Regions from separate parts of the Pseudocitrobacter sp. 2023LY-00077 genome, predicted to be linked through region 3. Evidence: predicted binding sites of a transcription regulator. Region 3 holds the regulator's gene; each other region holds the start of a gene.

Region 1 (4,887 bases), on a different contig from region 3:
CTGATCGGGGTGCATACGGATGGATTCCGCCAGATAGCGGTAGCTTTCTGCATCATTCGCTACCATTTCACCAATGCGCGGCAGGATATGGAAGGAGTAAGCATCGTAGGCTTTGCTCAGCGGTTCGATAATCGGTTTTGAGAACTCAAGCACCAGCAGGCGGCCACCGGGTTTCAGGACGCGATACATCGAACGCAGCGCTTTCTCTTTGTCGGTGACGTTACGCAGACCGAAAGAGATAGTAATGCAGTCGAAGGTGTTATCCGGGAACGGCAGCGCTTCGGCGTTCGCCTGTACATATTCCACGTTGCCGATAACACCGTGGTTGCGCAGCTTTTCGCGCCCCATTTTCAGCATAGAGTCGTTGATATCAGCCAACACGACGCGACCGGTTTCACCCACCATGCGGGAGAATTTCGCCGTTAAATCGCCCGTACCGCCTGCCAAATCGAGGACGGTTTGCCCACGACGTACGCCGCTACAGTCAATGGTAAAACGCTTCCATAAACGGTGAATACCAAACGACATTAAGTCGTTCATCACATCGTATTTTGCGGCCACAGAGTGGAAAACGTGAGCGACCATGTCTTCCTTCTGGGATTTGGCGATTGTCTTAAAGCCAAAGTGCGTCGTGTCTTGTGATTCCTCAGCCATCTCTAAGCCTGCTTATAAAGAAAATGTTCATGGAGTGTAACAGATTGGGCGCAATTGCCCTACGATTCAACCCCGTCACACTCCCTCAAACGGGGTTAACCGTTTTCCACGGCTAGAGGATCATCATCGTCAGAATCAGCCCCTTGCCGTAAACGAAACTCATCATCCTGCGCCGTAGCCTGCTCGACTAAATCCGGATTAATCTCGCGTTTCACCTCGACACCGAGGTGACGGAACGCTTCCGTTTGCGCCAGCAGATTCCCGCGCCCGGAAGAGAGTTTCTTCATCGCCTGACGATAGTTGTCCTGCGCTTTATCCAGGCTCTGCCCGATAGCAGACATATCATCAATAAACAGGCGCATTTTGTCGTACAGACGGCTGGCCCGTTCGGCGATTTGCTGCGCATTGCGGCTCTGGTGTTCATAGCGCCAGAGATTAGCAATGGTGCGTAGCGCTACCAACAAAGTGGTAGGACTTACCAGCATAATGTTATTTTTTAAAGCTTCATTGATCAGTTCGGGCTGTCGGTCTAATGCCAGCAAAAAGGCGGGTTCAACAGGGATAAACATCAGGACGTAGTCCAGCGTTCGCAGCCCCGGAAGCTGCTGATAATCTTTGCGCCCCAGCAGGCGAATATGGTTTCGCACAGCGGCGATGTGCTCCTGCAATGCCAGTTCGCGGGTGACGTCATCTTCGGCATTGAAGTAGCGTTCATAAGCCACCAGCGTCATTTTGGCATCGACCACCACATCTTTTCCCTGTGGCAGGCGAACGATGACGTCCGGCTGCATGCGGGCGCGGGTATCGGTTTCGATACTAACCTGAGTTTCGTATTCGTAACCTTCACGCAGGCCAGAGGCTTCCAGCACGCGCGTCAGCACCACTTCGCCCCAGTTGCCCTGAGTTTTATTGTCGCCTTTTAACGCGCGCGTCAGGTTGACGGCTTCACGCGTCATCTGTTCATTCAGCTGTTGCAGATTACGAATTTCATGGGCCAGCGTGTGGCGCTCTTTTGCTTCCTGGCCAAAACTGTCCTGCACCTGGCGGCGAAAGCCGTCAAGCTGCTCGCGCAACGGGGTAAGTAAACTGTTGAGGCTTTGACGGTTTTGCTCATCCACCCGACGATTGCTGTGTTCAAAGATACGGTTGGCCAGGTTTTCGAACTGCTCGCTCAGGCGCTGCTCGCTGTTGATCATCTGGCGAATTTTGTCTTCCGCATGATGCTGCGTGGCTTCCAGCCGCGTGGTCACTTCACGCAAATCGGCTTCCAGCGAGGTATTGATTTCACGCAGGCTACGCAGTTCATTGTTCAGCAGCTCGCACTCCTCGCGCCAGTGCGCGTTCTGAGCCAGCTGTTGCTTCGCAGCGCTCAGCTCGCCGTAGATATCACGCTCTTCGGCCAGTTGTTCCGCCCGCTGCTGCGCGACGCGATAGCTCGCGGCCAGCCAACCCAGCGCAACGCCCGCCAGTGCAACCAGAAAATAAATAAGAATGGCGATATCCACAATGCCCCCTGCATGAACGACTTACGGCAAAAATAGAATTGTGCTGTATAGATGTCCAGTTGAAAAGGTTTTTCCTGCGAGGAGGTACGCAAAATGAAAAAGGCCGAACGTGTCGGCCTTTAAGAAGAGAAGAAGGTTTACAGCAGGCGGCGAGCCGCTTCCACAACGATTTTCACCGCGTGGCTTTCGGTTTGTTTCATCGTCTCAGCGTTCGGGATCTCCTGCTGAGTACGGTTCACAATCACGCCCGCGACCATCCCTGCGCGCAGCCCCTGGCTGGAACACATGGTCAGCAGCGTCGCGGATTCCATCTCGTAGTTCATCACGCCCATCGACTGCCACTCTTCCATGGAGCCTTTGAAGCGGCTAACCACGCGGCCAGAGAAGGTATCGTAGCGTTCCTGACCCGGATAGAAGGTGTCGGAGGACGCGGTTACGCCAACGTGCGTGGTCGCGCCAATCTCTTTGGCCGCCGCAACCAGCGCGGTGGTGCAGTCGAAATCAGCCACAGCCGGATATTCCATCGGCGCAAAGTGCAGACTCGCACCGTCCAGACGAACGGATGCGGTGGTGACCAGCACGTCGCCTACGTTGATATGCGGCTGAATCGCGCCGGTAGTACCGACGCGCAGGAAAGTGCGGATGCCCAGCTGCGCCAGCTCTTCAACGGCAATAGAAGTAGACGGGCCGCCGATACCGGTAGAGCACACAATCACCGGCTTGCCATCAAGCTCAGCACGCCAGGAGGTAAATTCGCGATGGGATGCCAGTTTGACCGGCTTTTCCATCAGCGCGGCGATCTTTTCCACACGCTCCGGATCGCCAGGGACGATAGCCAGCGTAGCCCCTTGTAAATCGTTTTTAGTGAGGCCGAGATGAAAAACATCAGACTTAGACATAGAAAACTCCTCTGTGGATCGGTTTTGTCAGAAGAAGCAAAAAGCCACTTTACAGAAGACGAAGACAACATTTCGTGACCACCGTCACCAGGAACCAAAAATATTGCATAAGATTCCACGCAAAAAGTGATTCACATCACATTAACAAGTTATATCTTCCGTTGTTGCACAAAAATCGCCCGTATTCAGGCACTGTGATTTGTCTATATTAAAGAACATTACAGAAGCGCTAAAAGCTCATTTAAAGGTACGGAGAATGCCATGACCACCAACAACCAACCTGGGTTTGCACCTGCCGCATCACCTCACGCAACGACCACTGTTCGCACATCAGAGGCCGAAATAACCGCTGGCGAAACATCGATCCCCTCTCAGGGCGATCAGCTACCCGCGTATCACGCACGCCCAAAACACAGCGATGGCCCGCTTCCGGTGGTAATCGTAGTGCAGGAGATTTTTGGCGTCCATGAACACATTCGCGATATTTGTCGCCGCCTGGCCTTAGAAGGCTATCTGGCCATCGCGCCAGAGCTCTATTTCCGTCAGGGCGATCCGAACGACTATGCCGATATCCCGACCCTCTTTAATAACCTGGTCACGAAAGTACCTGACGCACAGGTGCTGGCCGATCTTGACCACGTTGCCAACTGGGCATCACGCAATGGTGGGGATGCCAGTCGCCTGATGATCACCGGCTTCTGCTGGGGTGGCCGCATCGCCTGGCTGTATGCTGCACATAACCCGCAGTTAAAAGCCGCCGTCGCATGGTATGGAAAATTGCTGGGCGATAAATCACTGAATTCACCGAAACATCCTGTCGATATCGCCGTCGATCTCAATGCACCGGTACTGGGTTTATACGGCGGTCAGGATACTGGCATTCCGGTTGATACCGTAGAAACCATGCGCCACGCACTGCGCGCCGCCAATGCCAAAGCGGATATTATTGTTTACCCGGACGCCGGGCATGCGTTCAATGCGGATTATCGTCCAAGTTATCATGAAGAATCGGCGAAAGATGGCTGGCAGCGCATGCTGGAGTGGTTTAAGCAGTATGGTGGGAAAAAATAAGGATTTTGCCCGGTAATGCGTTCGCTTACCGGGCCAGTACACTTTACCCCTTACGCAAATTCTGCGCCGCCTGCACCATGTTCGCCAGCGCCGCGCGGGTCTCTGGCCAGCCGCGGGTTTTCAGGCCACAGTCCGGGTTGACCCACAGGCGTTCCGCCGGGATGCGCTGTTCGGCTTTCTTCAGCAGCGCTTCAATCCACTCCACGCTCGGCACGTTCGGTGAATGAATGTCATACACGCCAGGCCCGATTTCGTTCGGGTAATCAAACTCTTCAAATGATTCCAGCAACTCCATATCGGAACGCGAGGTTTCGATAGTGATGACGTCTGCATCCAGCGCCGCAATCGAATCCATGATGTCGTTGAACTCGCAGTAACACATATGCGTGTGGATTTGCGTGTCATCTTTCGCCACGGCGGCGTTGATACGGAAGGCTTCCACGCCCCACTGGAGATACGCGTCCCAGTCGCTGCGGCGCAGCGGTAAGCCTTCGCGCAGTGCCGGTTCGTCAATCTGGATGATGCCAATTCCAGCGGCTTCCAGGTCCGCCACTTCATCACGCAGCGCCAGCGCAATCTGTTTGGCGATGGTTTCACGGCTCACGTCTTCACGCGGGAAGGACCAGCAGAGAATCGTCACCGGCCCCGTGAGCATCCCTTTCACTGGCTTGTCGGTCAGCGACTGCGCGTATTTCGCCCACTCCACGGTGATCGGAGCCGGGCGGCTGACGTCACCAATAACAATCGGCGGTTTCACA
Region 2 (4,887 bases), on a different contig from region 3:
GATCATCGGTAGCACGCCGCCAAGCACCAGAATGCCCGCCCAGCCGATCATACCCACCAGCTGTGCGCTGACGATCCCGCCAAAGGCGGAGCCAAGGGTAAAGCCGCAGAACATCAGGGTCACCAGCGCGCCACGACGGCGTGTTGGCAGATATTCGGAGGTCATGGTGATGGTATTGGGCATTGCGCCGCCTAATCCCAGCCCGGTTAAGAAGCGCAGGATAACCAGCGTTTCCAGATCCGGCGAAAAGGCGGAGAGCAGGCTGAGGATGCCGAAAAACGCCACGCACCATTCAATGACGCGCTTACGGCCAAAACGATCGGAAAGTGGCCCGCAAAGCAGCGCCCCGGCGGTGAGGCCGAGCAGGCCAGCACCAAATAGCGGGGCCAGTTCTGCCGCCGTCAACTGCCAGTGTGCGCGGATATCGGGGGCAATAAACCCGATCGCCGCCGTGTCGAATCCATCCATCATCACCACCAGAAAACAGCAGATAATGACACGCCACTGGAGCGCGCCGATGGGGGCTGCATCAATCAGAGCTTGTAGTTCACGTCGTTGAGTCATGGTAAATGCCTCAGGTGTGTAGGGTAGATGTTGTATTTGTTGTTTGTATGTAGCAAGTTTGTGGTAATTGAAATGAGTTGTACAATGGCTTTCCGTGCAGAGTCATAACCTGGAGGTTATTGCTGATGGCAAACTGGACGCAAAAACTGAAGCTTCATCACCTGCAAATGCTGGTCGCGCTGGGCGAGCAGTGCAATCTGACCCAGGTGGCGAAAAAGATGCACATCACGCAACCCGCCCTTTCCAAGTGGCTGACACAGTTCGAGGAAGAGGTCGGGATCACACTTTTCGAGCGTCACAGCAAAGGCTTACGCCCTTCTGAAGGGGGAAAACTACTGCTTGCGCACGCGCAACGCTTAATCAACGATCTCGAACGTTCGCAGTTTGAGATGGAACGTTTCAAACAGGGCGGCCTGGTCGGCAGCCTGAAAATCGGCTGCTCTCCGGTAGCGACCGATTGCGTCTCGCAGGCGATCTTTCCGCTGCTCAAAGAGATGCCTTCCCTGCATCTGAACATCGAAGAAAAGGTAATGACGCCGCTGCTGCATGATTTGCAGTCAGGCGTGGTGGATGTGGTGGTCGGACGTATCGGTGGGCGAGCGCTGGAGCTGCCGTTGAATTATCAGGTGCTCTATACGGAACCCGTTTGCTTTGTTGCCCGCACCGATCACCCTCTCGCGGCTTACGACCGATTGAGCTGGAAGGATCTGGAACCCTGGCGCTGGATAGTCTGGCCCACCGGCACGCCCATCCGCCAGAGTATTGATAACGCCCTTGTTGATAACGGCGTGATGCTGCCGGAAAACACCATTGAATCTGCCTCAATGAACGTCAGCGTGAACCTGCTGCAAAGCAGCGATATGATTTCGATTCTTTCTTTACGGCTGGCAGAACGCTACGCCCAACAAGGGCAGCTCACGATTCTGGCGTTGCCAAAGATTGAGCAGAAAGGCAGCGTCGGCGTATTCTGGAGAAAAAACGATCAGCCCTCGCAGGCCCTGAGTCGCTTTCTTTATCATTTATCACATCCGCTTCAGTCAGATGCCTGATGTTCCGCTTGTCTATGTCAGGTATGCTCACAATTCATGATGTGATCAGTAGCACATTTCTGGCTTTAATTGTATGATGAATGCGTTCCATCAAGGGTAACCAACATGAGCAAATCGCTGAATATTATCTGGCAATACCTGCGTGCTTTCGTCCTGATATATGCCTGTTTGTATGCGGGAATTTTTATCGCCTCGCTGCTACCGATCACCATCCCCGGCAGTATTATCGGGATGCTGATTATGTTCGTTTTACTGGCACTGCAAATCCTGCCGTCGAAGTGGGTTTTGCCGGGCTGCTACATTCTCATCCGCTATATGGCGCTGCTGTTCGTGCCTATCGGCGTTGGCGTTATGCAATATTACGACCTGCTCAGCGCCCAGTTCGGCCCTATCGTCGTCTCCTGCGCGGTCAGTACGCTCGTCGTCTTCCTGGTGGTGAGCTGGAGTTCGCACATTATCCATGGTGAACGCAAAGTAGTTGGTCAAAAAGGAACTGACGAATGATGCACTATATCTGGTGGTCGTTGCCGCTGACGCTGGTGGTCTTTTTTGCCGCGCGCTGGCTGGCTGCACGGGTTAAATTTCCGCTGCTCAATCCGCTGTTAGTGGCGATGGTGGTGATTATTCCCATCCTCCTGCTGACCGGCACGCCTTACGATCACTATTTCCAGGGCAGCAAAGTGCTTAACGATCTGCTGCAACCCGCCGTCGTGGCCCTCGCCTTTCCGCTGTATGAACAGCTGCACCAAATCCGCGCGCGCTGGAAATCAATTATCACTATCTGCTTTTTCGGCAGCGTAGTGGCGATGGTTACCGGTACCTCAGTGGCGCTGCTGATGGGCGCATCGCCCGAAATTGCCGCCTCTATTTTACCGAAATCGGTCACGACACCGATCGCGATGGCGGTCGGCGGCAGTATTGGCGGTATTCCAGCCATTAGCGCCGTCTGCGTGATTTTCGTCGGGATTCTGGGCGCGGTATTTGGCCATACTCTGCTGAACCTGATGCGCATTAATACCAAAGCCGCGCGTGGCCTGGCGATGGGAACAGCGTCGCACGCCCTGGGTACCGCTCGCTGTGCGGAAGTGGATTATCAGGAAGGCGCATTCAGTTCGCTGGCGCTGGTACTGTGCGGGATTATTACCTCGCTCGTGGCCCCGTTCCTGTTCCCGATAATTCTCTCTGTCGTCGGCTAAAATGCGACAGGTCACACATTTTGCAAAACGCTTGCATACGTTGCATAAATAATGAGATTTAGATCACTCATTTAAGCGTAATCGGCACGTACACTGTTTACCCTTACACTGTTACGAGGCAACGCCATGCACCCACGTTTTCAATCTGCTTTTTCGCAACTGCCTGCGGACCTGCAAACAGCCATCGCCCCCGTGCTGGCTGATGCGCACTTCTCCGCGATGCTGAGCGCCGGGCAGGTCTCATCGCTGCGTAATGCGACAGGACTGGACGAAGACGCGCTGGCTTTCGCGCTTCTGCCGCTGGCTGCCGCCTGCGCGCGCGCCGACCTTTCCCACTTCAACGTTGGCGCCATTGCGCGCGGCGTAAGCGGAACCTGGTACTTCGGCGGCAATATGGAATTTTTGGGCGCGACCATGCAGCAAACCGTCCATGCCGAACAAAGCGCTATCAGCCACGCCTGGCTGCGCGGTGAAAAAGCTCTCGCTGCGATCACCGTCAACTACACCCCTTGCGGCCACTGCCGTCAGTTTATGAATGAACTGAACAGCGGGCTGGCGCTGCGTATCAACCTGCCGGGCCGTGCGCCCCATACGCTGAAAGATTATTTGCCGGATGCGTTCGGGCCGAAAGATCTCGACATCAAAACGCTGCTGATGGATGAGCAGGACCACGGTTACCCGCTGCAAGGCGATGCGTTAACTCAGGCTGCCATTAAAGCCGCGAACAAAAGTCATACGCCATACAGCAAGTCGCCCTCCGGCGTGGCGCTGGAACTGGCCGACGGTACCATTTTTAGCGGGAGCTACGCTGAAAATGCTGCCTTCAACCCAACTCTACCGCCATTGCAGGGCGCACTGAATCTGTTAAGCCTGCATGGCTATGATTATCCTGCCATTACCCGTGCGATGCTTGCCGAACGCGCCGATGCGCCGCTCATCCAGTGGGATGCGACGGTAGCGACGCTGAAAGCGTTAGGCTGCCAGAACATCGACCGCGTCCTTCTCGGTTAATCTTTCAGTGCGGGCGAAAGCCCGCAACTGGCGAATTTCCCTGCAATTAACGCGCTGATTCTTGCTCTTAAGCGACGGGTAAAGTAGCCTGAAGACTCCTTTTCACCATCATTGAGCCTTTTATGTTGAAGCGCGTGTTTTACAGCCTGTTAGTCCTGCTCGGCCTGCTGCTGTTGACCGTGTTAGGTCTCGATCGCTGGATGAGCTGGAAAACCGCGCCGTATATCTACGACGATCTGCAGGATCTCCCTTACCGCCAGGTGGGTGTCGTATTAGGCACCGCCAAGTATTACCGCAAAGGCGTGATTAACCAGTATTACCGTTATCGCATTCAGGGCGCACTTAATGCTTATAACAGCGGCAAGGTGAACTATCTGCTGCTGAGCGGCGATAATGCGCTGCAAAGCTATAACGAGCCGATGACCATGCGCAAAGATTTCATTGCCGCCGGCGTCGACCCGGCGGATATCGTGCTCGACTACGCCGGTTTCCGTACGCTTGATTCCATCGTCCGTACGCGTAAAGTCTTCGATACCAACGATTTTATTATCATCACCCAACGCTTCCACTGCGAACGCGCGCTGTTTATCGCGCTGCATATGGGCATTCAGGCTCAGTGCTACGCTGTGCCATCGCCTAAAGATATGTGGAACGTTCGCCTGCGCGAATTTGGCGCGCGGTTTGGCGCACTGGCTGACCTGTATGTCTTCAAACGCGAACCCCGCTTTTTAGGCCCACTCATTCCGATTCCGACACAGCATGAAGTGCCGGAAGATGCGCAGGGGTATCCGGCTGTCACGCCAGAGCAATTGTTGAAATTGCAGAAGCCGTAATGTGTAGAATATTACGCATCACCTTCCAAACCGCCCGTTAACGAGTAAATATTTACGCATTAATTGCGAAATATGGCATTAATGCGTAAAATATCACTCATTATGTCACTCGGGAGTCATCATGGAGAATTTAACGATACAGGCGTTTTTGCAACGCGAGTGGGTCGACATTGCCCAGATCTCATTCCCCCGCAGTGATGAAAACAACTGGCGAATTACCGAGTTACACTATCA
Region 3 (4,887 bases):
CGCCTCGATTTACCGGACGGCGACTTTCTGGATATCGCCTGGAGCGAAGACCCAATGCAGGCGAAGCACAAGCCGCGTCTGGTCGTATTCCACGGTCTGGAAGGCAGCCTGCACAGCCCCTATGCGCACGGTCTGATTCAGGCGGCGAAGGAACGCGGCTGGCTCGGCGTGGTAATGCACTTTCGCGGCTGCAGCGGCGAACCAAATCGCCTTAACCGTATTTATCACTCTGGTGAAACAGAAGACGGCACCTGGTTTTTAAACTGGCTGAAGCAGGAACTGGGCGATGCGCCCACGGCGGCGGTCGGTTATTCACTCGGCGGCAACATGCTCGCCTGCCTGCTGGCGAAAGAAGGCCCTACGGTTCCGCTGGATGCTGCGGTGATTGTCTCCGCGCCATTTGTGCTGGAAGCCTGTAGCTATCATATGGAAAAGGGCTTTTCGCGGGTGTATCAGCGCTATTTGCTGAACCTGTTAAAAGGCAACGCCTCGCGCAAACTGGCGGCGTATCCCGGCACGCTGCCGGTCGATTTGCGCCAGTTGAAGCGCGTGCGCAAAATCCGTGAATTTGATGACCTGATTACTGCCAAAATTCACGGTTTCGCCGACGCTATCGACTATTATCGTCAATGTAGCGCCATGCCGTTGCTCAATCAGATAGCCATTCCGACGCTGATTATTCATGCGAAAGACGATCCGTTTATGGATCACCACGTTATCCCCGACGCCGACGCCCTCCCCGCCTGCGTCGAATACCAGTTAACGGAACATGGCGGTCACGTCGGCTTTATCGGCGGCACCTTCCGCCGCCCGCAAATGTGGCTGGAGCGACGTATTCCCGACTGGCTGATGCCGTGGCTTGGAGGTGAAAAATGATCATTCCGTGGCAAGACATCGACGCTGAAACGCTCGATAACCTGATTGAAAGCTTTGTGTTGCGTGAAGGCACCGATTATGGTGAATATGAACGTTCACTTGCGCAAAAGGTCGCCGACGTAAAACAGCAACTACAACGTGGCGAAGCGGTACTGGTGTGGTCGGAACTTCATGAAACCGTCAACATTATGCCCCGCAGCCAGTTTCGCGGTTAATCTTACCGACTCGGGAGTTGTTCGCTATGTCTGCCAAACATCCGGTTATCGCCGTCACGGGTTCCAGCGGGGCGGGAACCACCACCACCAGCCTAGCGTTCCGCAAGATTTTCGCCCAGCTCAAACTCCATGCCGCAGAGGTGGAAGGCGACAGCTTTCATCGCTACACGCGTCCGGAAATGGACTTAGCTATTCGTAAGGCGCGCGATATGGGGCGTCATATCAGCTACTTCGGGCCGGATGCCAACGACTTCAGCCTGCTGGAACAAACGTTCCGCGAGTACGGGCACAGCGGCACCGGACAGTCGCGAAAATATCTGCATACCTATGATGAAGCCGTGCCGTGGAATCAGGTGCCGGGAACCTTTACCCCGTGGCAACCGCTGCCTGAGCCGACCGACGTGCTGTTCTATGAAGGGCTGCACGGCGGCGTGGTCACGCCGCATCATGATGTGGCAAAGCATGTCGATTTACTGGTGGGTGTGGTGCCAATCGTAAACCTGGAGTGGATCCAGAAGATGATCCGCGACACCAGCGAGCGGGGTCACTCCCGCGAGGCGGTGATGGATTCCGTGGTCCGTTCGATGGAAGATTACATCAACTACATCACCCCGCAGTTCTCGCGCACGCATCTCAACTTCCAGCGTGTGCCAACGGTCGATACCTCCGATCCCTTCGCCGCCAAAGGCATTCCGTCGCTGGATGAGAGCTTTGTGGTGATCCACTTCCGCAATCTCGATAATATCGATTTCCCGTGGCTGCTGGCGATGTTGCAGGGCTCGTTTATCTCGCATATGAATACGCTGGTAGTGCCCGGCGGCAAGATGGGGCTGGCGATGGAATTGATCATGACGCCGCTGGTGCAGCGGTTGATGGAAGGGAAGAAGATTGGGTGAAGGGTGCAGGCTGGGCCCCTCACCCCGGCCCTCTCCCGCAGGGAGAGGGAGAAAATCAGCGCAGAACCTGAACACCGCACGGTCAGTCCCCTCTCCCTGCGGGAGAGGGTTAGGGTGAGGGGTGTCTCAACTTACCCCTCCACCACCTCATAAGAATGGGTAATGTTCACCGCTTTGCCCAGCATCAGCGCCACTGAACAATATTTCTCAGCGGACAAATCCACCGCACGGGACACCGCCGCATCTTTCAGCTCTTTGCCGGTCACAATGAAGTGCAGATTAATGTGCGTGAACAGACGTGGCGCTTCTTCGCGGCGTTCAGACGTCAGTTTAACTTCACAATCGGTCACGTCGTAACGGCCCTTTTGCAGAATAGACACCACGTCGATAGCGCTACAGCCGCCCGCTGCCATCAGCACGATTTCCATCGGGCTTGGCGCTTTATCACCTGAGTTGCCATCCATCAAAATCTGGTGCCCGGAAGCCGACTCACCCAGGAAGGTTAACCCTTCAACCCATTTCACACGCGCTTGCATAATTGTCACTCCAGAGTTGCAAATTTATTGTCAGATTACGCGCACATAACAAATCTCGCAACGGAAGTAGACCTGGGTCATGCTGAAGCGAGACACCAGGAGACACACGGCAAAAGCTATGCTAAAACAGTCGGGATGCTACAGAGATACATAAACGTACTGCATGTATGCAGAGGACATCACATACTGGTCGCGACAATCTTTGACGACCAACTTCCCAGGTAGAGGGAAGGATATTATTTCAACCAGTGGCTGCCTGATTTATGCCGCTGGCGATAGCTTATAACAGAGGATAACCGCGCATGGTGCTTGGCAAACCGCAAACAGACCCGACTCTCGAATGGTTCTTGTCTCATTGCCACATTCATAAGTACCCATCGAAGAGCACGCTGATTCACCAGGGTGAAAAAGCGGAAACGCTGTACTACATCGTTAAAGGCTCCGTGGCAGTACTCATCAAGGATGAGGAAGGCAAAGAGATGATCCTTTCCTACCTCAACCAGGGCGATTTCATCGGTGAACTGGGCCTGTTTGAAGAAGGCCAGGAACGTAGCGCCTGGGTTCGGGCGAAAACCGCCTGTGAAGTGGCTGAAATCTCCTATAAGAAATTCCGTCAGCTCATCCAGGTTAACCCGGATATCCTGATGCGTCTCTCGTCTCAGATGGCGCGCCGTCTGCAGGTCACCTCTGAGAAAGTGGGCAACCTGGCGTTCCTCGACGTTACCGGTCGTATCGCGCAGACGCTGCTGAATCTGGCAAAACAGCCGGATGCTATGACCCACCCGGACGGTATGCAGATCAAAATCACCCGTCAGGAAATCGGTCAGATCGTCGGCTGCTCTCGTGAAACCGTGGGTCGTATCCTGAAGATGCTGGAAGATCAGAACCTGATCTCCGCACACGGTAAAACGATCGTCGTTTACGGCACGCGTTAATCCCGTCTGACGGCGTATTGTTCGCGCAATACGCCGTTTTTGTCTCGTATGTGGCGCAGGCTGATTTACCATCCGGAAGTCAACTATGCACTGCGGCAAACGCTGGTGTTATGTTTGCCGGTCGCCGTCGGCCTGATTCTTGGCCAGCTTCAACACGGCTTACTGTTCTCTTTAGTGCCTGCCTGCTGCAACATCGCCGGGTTGGATACTCCCCATAAACGTTTCTTCAAACGCCTGATTATCGGTGGGTCGCTGTTCGCCGGTTGCAGCCTGATTGTGCAACTGCTGTTGGCCGATGATATCCCGCTGCCGTTTATTCTCACCGGTCTGGCGATGGTGCTGGGCGTTACCGCCGAAATCAGCGCCCTGCACGGGCGATTACTTCCGGCCTCGCTAATTGCCGCGATTTTTACCCTGAGCCTGGCGGGCAATATGCCTATCTGGGAACCGTTACTGATCTACGCGCTCGGCACGCTGTGGTACGGGTTGTTCAACTGGTTTTGGTTCTGGCTGTGGCGTGAACAACCGCTACGCGAGTCGTTAAGCCTGCTTTACCGCCAACTGGCGGAGTACTGCGAAGCCAAATATAGCCTGCTGACGCAACATACCGACCCCAATACCGCCCTGCCGCCGTTGCTTAATCGTCAGCAGAAAGTGGTCGATCTGATTTCCCAGTGCTATCAGCAGATGCACATGCTGGCGGCCAATCAGCACAATGATTACAAGCGCCTGCTGCGCGCCTTCCAGATGGGGCTGGATTTGCAGGAGCACATTTCGGTGAGTCTGCACCAGCCGGAAGAGGTGCAAAAACTGGTCGAGCGCAGCCACGCCGAAGCGGTGATTCGCTGGAACGCGCAAACCGTCGCCGCGCGCCTGCGGGTCATGGCCGATGATATTCTCTATCACCGCTTCCCGACGCGCTTCAACATGGATAAGCAAATTGGCGCGCTGGAGAAAATTGCCCGCCAGCATCCCGATAACCCGGTTGGGCAATTCTGCGCCTGGCACTTCAGCCGCATCGCCAAAGTGTTGCGTTCGCAGCGTCCGCTTTATCCGCGTAATCTGATGGCTGATAAAGAGCGCCGTCTGCCGCTGTTCCCGGCGCTGAAAAGCTATCTGTCGCTGAAATCGCCCGCGCTGCGTAATGCCGCACGTTTAAGCGTGATGCTGAGCATCGCCAGCCTGATGGGCGCAGCGCTGCATCTGCCAAAACCCTACTGGATCTTAATGACCGTGCTGTTGGTGACGCAAAACGGTTACGGCGCGACGCGCGTGCGTATCTTCCACCGTGCGGCGGGCACCCTGGCGGGGCTGGTGATTGCCGCCGCCACACTGCATTATCACTTCCCGGAAGGGTTTGCGCTGGCCGCGATGCTGGTGATCACTCTGATAAGCTATCTGATCATTCGTAAAAGCTACGGCTGGGCGA
Region 4 (4,887 bases), on a different contig from region 3:
TGAGAAGCGGCTCGGTCTGAATAGTGATAACGATTATCAGCGCCGTGTAGCCCGCCAGCCCCCACGCGTAGGAGTTTTCTACGCGTACCAGCGAGGAGAGCCAGGTACAAAAACCGGCCCAAATACAGCACACCAGAATCATTAACAGCGGCGCGCGGATCATCACAATAATGATGGTTAACGCTGCGATACACCCGATAAAGGTCCCGATGATACGCAGCATCCCGCGGTAGCGGATAGCACCGGAATAGGGCTCGCCACCGGCGGCAAATGCCGGGCCTGCCGCGACGATTGCTGCCGTCAGTACCGCCCAGCGCGGCGTTTCCAGCTCAAAGTGGAAACCGACAAACAGCGCCAGCACAATCGCGCACGCCAGTTTAATGGCAAAGCGGATGTGCTGATTGGCAATGCTAAAAATGCCCATAACGATTAACCGAACTCACGCAGACGCAACGCCAGTTTCTGGAAGAAGGTCATATTCTGCGCGTCCCGGTCTTTTTCACCGGTAATCACTACCGTTGCGGTTGTCCCGGCAGGCCAGATATTGTCCTGCTGTTCATCAAGATGAATACGGACCGGCACACGCTGCGCAAGACGTACCCATTCAAGGTTGGAATCAATGGTTGCCATGCCTTTCGCATCATTGCTGCTGCTGGCGTTGGTCACGCCCGCCGCGATGCTATCTACGGTGCCTTTGATAACACGGTTGCTGCCAAGCGGGGTGACTTCCGCACGATAGCCTTTTCGCACACCTTCCAGCTTGGTTTCTTCCAGGTAGGCCAGCACGTAGAACGAATTCTTTTTCACCAGCGCCACCGCCGTGGAGCCACGGGTAATAAACTCACCGTTAAAGACGTTGAGGTTAGTGACCCAACCGGCGGCAGGCGCGCGAATAACGGTGCGGTCAAGGTCAAGGCGCGCAAGGTCGCGGGTTGCCTGTGCCTTGGCTAACTGATGCTCGACGGTTTGCAGGACGTTATTGGCCTGGTCGATTTCCTCACGCGACATCGCCTGAATGCCTAACTGGTTACGACGCCCGGCTTCGCGACGCTTTTCGCTGGCGAGCGCTTTGTAATACGACACATCAGCTTCAGCTTCTTCCAGCGCTTTCTGGTAACGTGGCTGGTCAATCGTGAACAATACCTGGTCTTTATTAACCAGTTGGTTATCCTTGATATTTACCTGAGTAATCAGCCCGGAGACATCAGGCGCGATGGCGACCACGTCTGCACTAAAGCGCGCATCACGCGTCCATGGCGACTCGGTGTAGTACACCCAGGCGCGGAAAATGGCGACAAAGGCCAGAATAACCAGTATCAGTGTGATGGCTGTACGGGAGATTTTTCTTATTAGCGTTTTCACATCTACCTCAAACGAACAAACGTGATATCAGATAAAAAAGACAGCAATACAATGCAGTATTGAACAGCGCAGGGTGCCAGACAAAGTCATAGATACCGGTTGGAATAAGCAGTCGCCTCACTCCCCAGAAGATGGCGAGCGACAATAGCAACTCAAAGAAGATCGGCGGGAATGACAGGCCGAAAATCACAATGACAGGAAACAGACTCATGTTGACCTTGGTTTAGACTAGCGTGCAGGTGAGAGTGCGCTTTAATTATTCAGCTAACAGTATATTAACGTAACTGTTATGCCGTTATCTATATATTGTGATCTAAATCACTTTTAAGCCAGAGTGAATAATGGAACGACTAAAACGAATGTCGGTGTTTGCGAAAGTGGTCGAGCAAGGCTCGTTCACCGCCGCCGCGAAACAGCTTCAGATGAGCGTCTCTTCCATCAGTCAGACTGTATCAAAGCTGGAAGATGAGTTACAAGTTAAGCTGTTAAACCGCAGCACACGTAGTATAGGTCTCACAGAAGCCGGCAAAATATATTACCAGGGCTGCCGCCGTATGCTATTTGAGGCTCAGGACGTCCACGAACAGCTCTACGCGTTTAACAACACACCTATCGGTACGCTGCGAATCGGGTGTTCTTCAACTATGGCACAAAATGTCCTCGCGCGGATCACCGCAGAGATGTTGAAGGAGTACACCGGCCTGACGGTAAATCTGGTTACGGGTATTCCGGCGCCGGACCTGATTGCCGATGGCCTTGATGTGGTGATCCGCGTCGGCGCGTTGCAGGATTCCAGCCTCTTCTCGCGCCGGTTAGGCTCGATGCCGATGGTTATCTGCGCGGCTAAAAGTTATCTACAACATGCAGGCATTCCTGAGAAACCCGCTGACCTCGCCAACCATTCATGGCTGGAATACAGCGTACGTCCGGACAACGAATTTGAGCTGATCGCCCCCGAAGGCCTGACAACACGCCTGATTCCTGAAGGGCGATTCGTGACTAACGATCCGATGACGCTTAGCCGCTGGCTCTCTGCGGGCGCGGGGATCGCATACGTGCCGCTAATGTGGGTGATTGAAGAGATTAACCGTGGCGAGGTAGAAATTTTACTGCCGCGCTACCAGTCCGATCCGCGTCCGGTTTACGCACTTTATACCGAGAAAGATAAGCTGCCGCTGAAAGTGCAGGTGTGTATTAATTACCTGACCGATTATTTTGTCGAGGTCGCCAGGCTGTATCAGGGGATGCGGGACAAAGATGAGACGGGAGAGCGGTGAAACATATTGCCTGATGGCGCTACGCTTATCAGGCCTACTCGATCGGTAGGCCGGATAAGGCAAAGCCACCATCCGGCAACAACGCGCACAGCACCGTAGGCCGGATAAGGCAAAGCCGCCATCCGGCAACAACGCGCACAACACCGTAGGCCGGATAAGGCGAAGCCGCCATCCGGCAAGGCAAAATTACGCGGTGCCACCCACGGTCAGGTTATCAACCTTCAGCGTCGGCTGACCCACGCCAACCGGCAGGCTCTGCCCCTCTTTACCGCAAACGCCCACGCCGTTATCCAGCTTCAGGTCGTTACCGACCATGGAAATCTGCTGCATGGTTTCAATACCGGAACCAATCAGCGTCGCGCCTTTCACCGGTTTCGTGACTTTACCGTTTTCAATCAGATACGCTTCTGACGTCGAGAAGACGAATTTCCCGGAGGTGATATCCACCTGGCCGCCGCCAAAGTTCGGCGCGTAGATGCCGTACTCAACGGATTCGATAATCTCCTGCGGCGTCGATTTCCCGGCCAGCATATAGGTATTGGTCATACGCGGCATCGGCAGATGCGCATAGGATTCACGACGGCCGTTCCCGGTCGGCGCAACGCCCATCAGACGCGCGTTGAGTTTGTCCTGCATGTAGCCTTTCAGAATGCCATTTTCGATCAGCACATTGTACTGGCCTGGCGTCCCTTCATCATCGATAGCCACGGAGCCACGGCGATCCTGCATGGTGCCGTCATCGACAACCGTACACAGTTCGGAAGCCACCAGCTCGCCCATATGACCGCTGAAAACAGAGGTGCCGCGACGGTTGAAGTCACCTTCCAGACCATGTCCTACCGCTTCATGCAGCAGTACGCCCGGCCAGCCTGCGCCCAGCACCACCGGCAGCGTTCCCGCAGGCGCCGCGACAGCGGAGAGATTCACCAGCGCCATACGCACGGCTTCTTTTGCCCATGCATCCGCGCGCACTTCACCGTGGAGATCCGCCAGGAAGTAGTCGTAGCCAAAGCGACCGCCGCCACCGCTGGCGCCGCGCTCGCGTTTGCCGTTATCGTCAACCTGCACGCTTACCGACAGGCGTACCAGCGGGCGAACGTCCGCCGCCAGCGTACCGTCCGTTGCCGCGACCAGGATCAGCTCATACACGCCGGTCAGGCTGGCAGAGACTTCCTGCACGCGCTTATCTGCCGCGCGCGCGACTTTATCCACGCGACGCAGGATGTCGAGTTTCTCTTCACGGCTCATGCTTTGCAGCGGATCGAGCGACGTATAGAGCGGAGAGTGGTCTACCGCGCCCAGCGTGTGCACCTTGCCGTCACCCGCGTCACGTACGATGGTTCGTGCCGCCTGCGCGCTCTGCTCAAGTGCCAGCAGGCTAATCTGGTCTGCGTAGGCAAACCCGGTTTTTTCACCGCTCACCGCACGCACGCCAACACCCTGGTCGATATTGTAAGAACCATCTTTGATGATGCTGTCTTCTAAAACCCAGGATTCGTGATAGCTCGACTGAAAATAGAGATCGCCATAATCGAGACGGCGCTCGGCGAGTTGACCAAGAATGTCAAACAGGCGCTGATGATTCAGGCCGTTCGCTGCCAGCAATTGTTCACTTACCAGGTTTAGACTCATTATTCGCTACTCGTTAGTTACCGCTAAGATGCCCATGTTAAAAGAGTGAGGCAATTGTGCGACTGCGTCAAATCATTGCTTCGTATCGCTGCGCGCCTGGCGCAGAACTTCATTGATTTGCGGCGAATCGATTGGCCCGGTGATGCGATAACGCAGAATCGATACTTTGCTCCACAGCGGCCCCAGCACTTTACTTGCCGCGAAGACGGCTGCACCGACAATCGGGTTAATGGCAAATGCCGCTGCCACGCCGACGGTTGCAGAAATCTCAGGCGCAACAATCGCTTCCATCGCAAGTTGACGACGGACTAAATCGACCGACCCTTTCATGGCGATGTCCGCTTCCAGGCCATCAACCAGGGTGTCATCCGTGTTCAGCACGCCGTCTTTAATCCAGGCGGTGCTGCGGATGGAGTCGAAATAGAAGCCTTCCGTGAAGGTATCGCTAAAATCAAAGCGCAGTTTACGCAGCAGCGCATCGACGCTCAGCAGGCGCAACAGCTGGCCCGCGTGACCGGTGCTCAAATCGGTAAACTGACCTTTGCCGATGCGCGTTTTCAAAATACCGTTCAGCGACGGTACGTCCGGCTGCCACGGGCTGGCGCGCCAGTGTAAG

The links. Region 3 encodes CRP, which controls carbon source genes, mostly activating them, when cyclic AMP is high. Its sites were predicted from a motif close to ATGTGANNNNNNTCACAT; they were not measured.
Region 1: the regulator CRP is predicted to act here: its motif matches at 3,183-3,200, upstream of udp (uridine phosphorylase).
Region 2: the regulator CRP is predicted to act here: its motif matches at 1,653-1,670, upstream of ACWWFX_RS01755 (CidA/LrgA family protein).
Region 4: the regulator CRP is predicted to act here: its motif matches at 1,669-1,686, upstream of aaeR (HTH-type transcriptional activator AaeR).

The regions. Positions count from the first base shown of each region.
Region 1 is NZ_JBSPEI010000022.1:15,781-20,667, forward strand. Features, by position in the region: gene ubiE (bifunctional demethylmenaquinone methyltransferase/2-methoxy-6-polyprenyl-1,4-benzoquinol methylase UbiE) at 1-654, opposite strand, end outside; gene rmuC (DNA recombination protein RmuC) at 750-2,159, opposite strand; gene udp (uridine phosphorylase) at 2,297-3,058, opposite strand; gene ACWWFX_RS21970 (dienelactone hydrolase family protein) at 3,320-4,129, shown strand; gene metE (5-methyltetrahydropteroyltriglutamate--homocysteine S-methyltransferase) at 4,173-4,887, opposite strand, start outside.
Region 2 is NZ_JBSPEI010000001.1:379,232-384,118, reverse strand. Features, by position in the region: gene mhbT (3-hydroxybenzoate transporter MhbT) at 1-564, opposite strand, end outside; gene ACWWFX_RS01760 (LysR substrate-binding domain-containing protein) at 690-1,613, shown strand; gene ACWWFX_RS01755 (CidA/LrgA family protein) at 1,719-2,117, shown strand; gene ACWWFX_RS01750 (CidB/LrgB family autolysis modulator) at 2,114-2,809, shown strand; gene cdd (cytidine deaminase) at 2,936-3,820, shown strand; gene sanA (outer membrane permeability protein SanA) at 3,943-4,653, shown strand; gene ACWWFX_RS01735 (hypothetical protein) at 4,775-4,887, shown strand, end outside.
Region 3 is NZ_JBSPEI010000003.1:20,686-25,572, forward strand. Features, by position in the region: gene ACWWFX_RS04540 (hydrolase) at 1-876, shown strand, start outside; gene ACWWFX_RS04545 (YheU family protein) at 873-1,091, shown strand; gene ACWWFX_RS04550 (phosphoribulokinase) at 1,118-1,987, shown strand; gene ACWWFX_RS04555 (OsmC family protein) at 2,119-2,523, opposite strand; gene crp (cAMP-activated global transcriptional regulator CRP) at 2,826-3,458, shown strand; gene ACWWFX_RS04565 (YccS/YhfK family putative transporter) at 3,507-4,887, shown strand, end outside.
Region 4 is NZ_JBSPEI010000005.1:31,148-36,034, reverse strand. Features, by position in the region: gene aaeB (p-hydroxybenzoic acid efflux pump subunit AaeB) at 1-424, opposite strand, end outside; gene aaeA (p-hydroxybenzoic acid efflux pump subunit AaeA) at 430-1,362, opposite strand; gene aaeX (p-hydroxybenzoic acid efflux pump operon protein AaeX) at 1,370-1,573, opposite strand; gene aaeR (HTH-type transcriptional activator AaeR) at 1,704-2,639, shown strand; gene tldD (metalloprotease TldD) at 2,826-4,271, opposite strand; gene yhdP (AsmA2 domain-containing protein YhdP) at 4,344-4,887, opposite strand, start outside.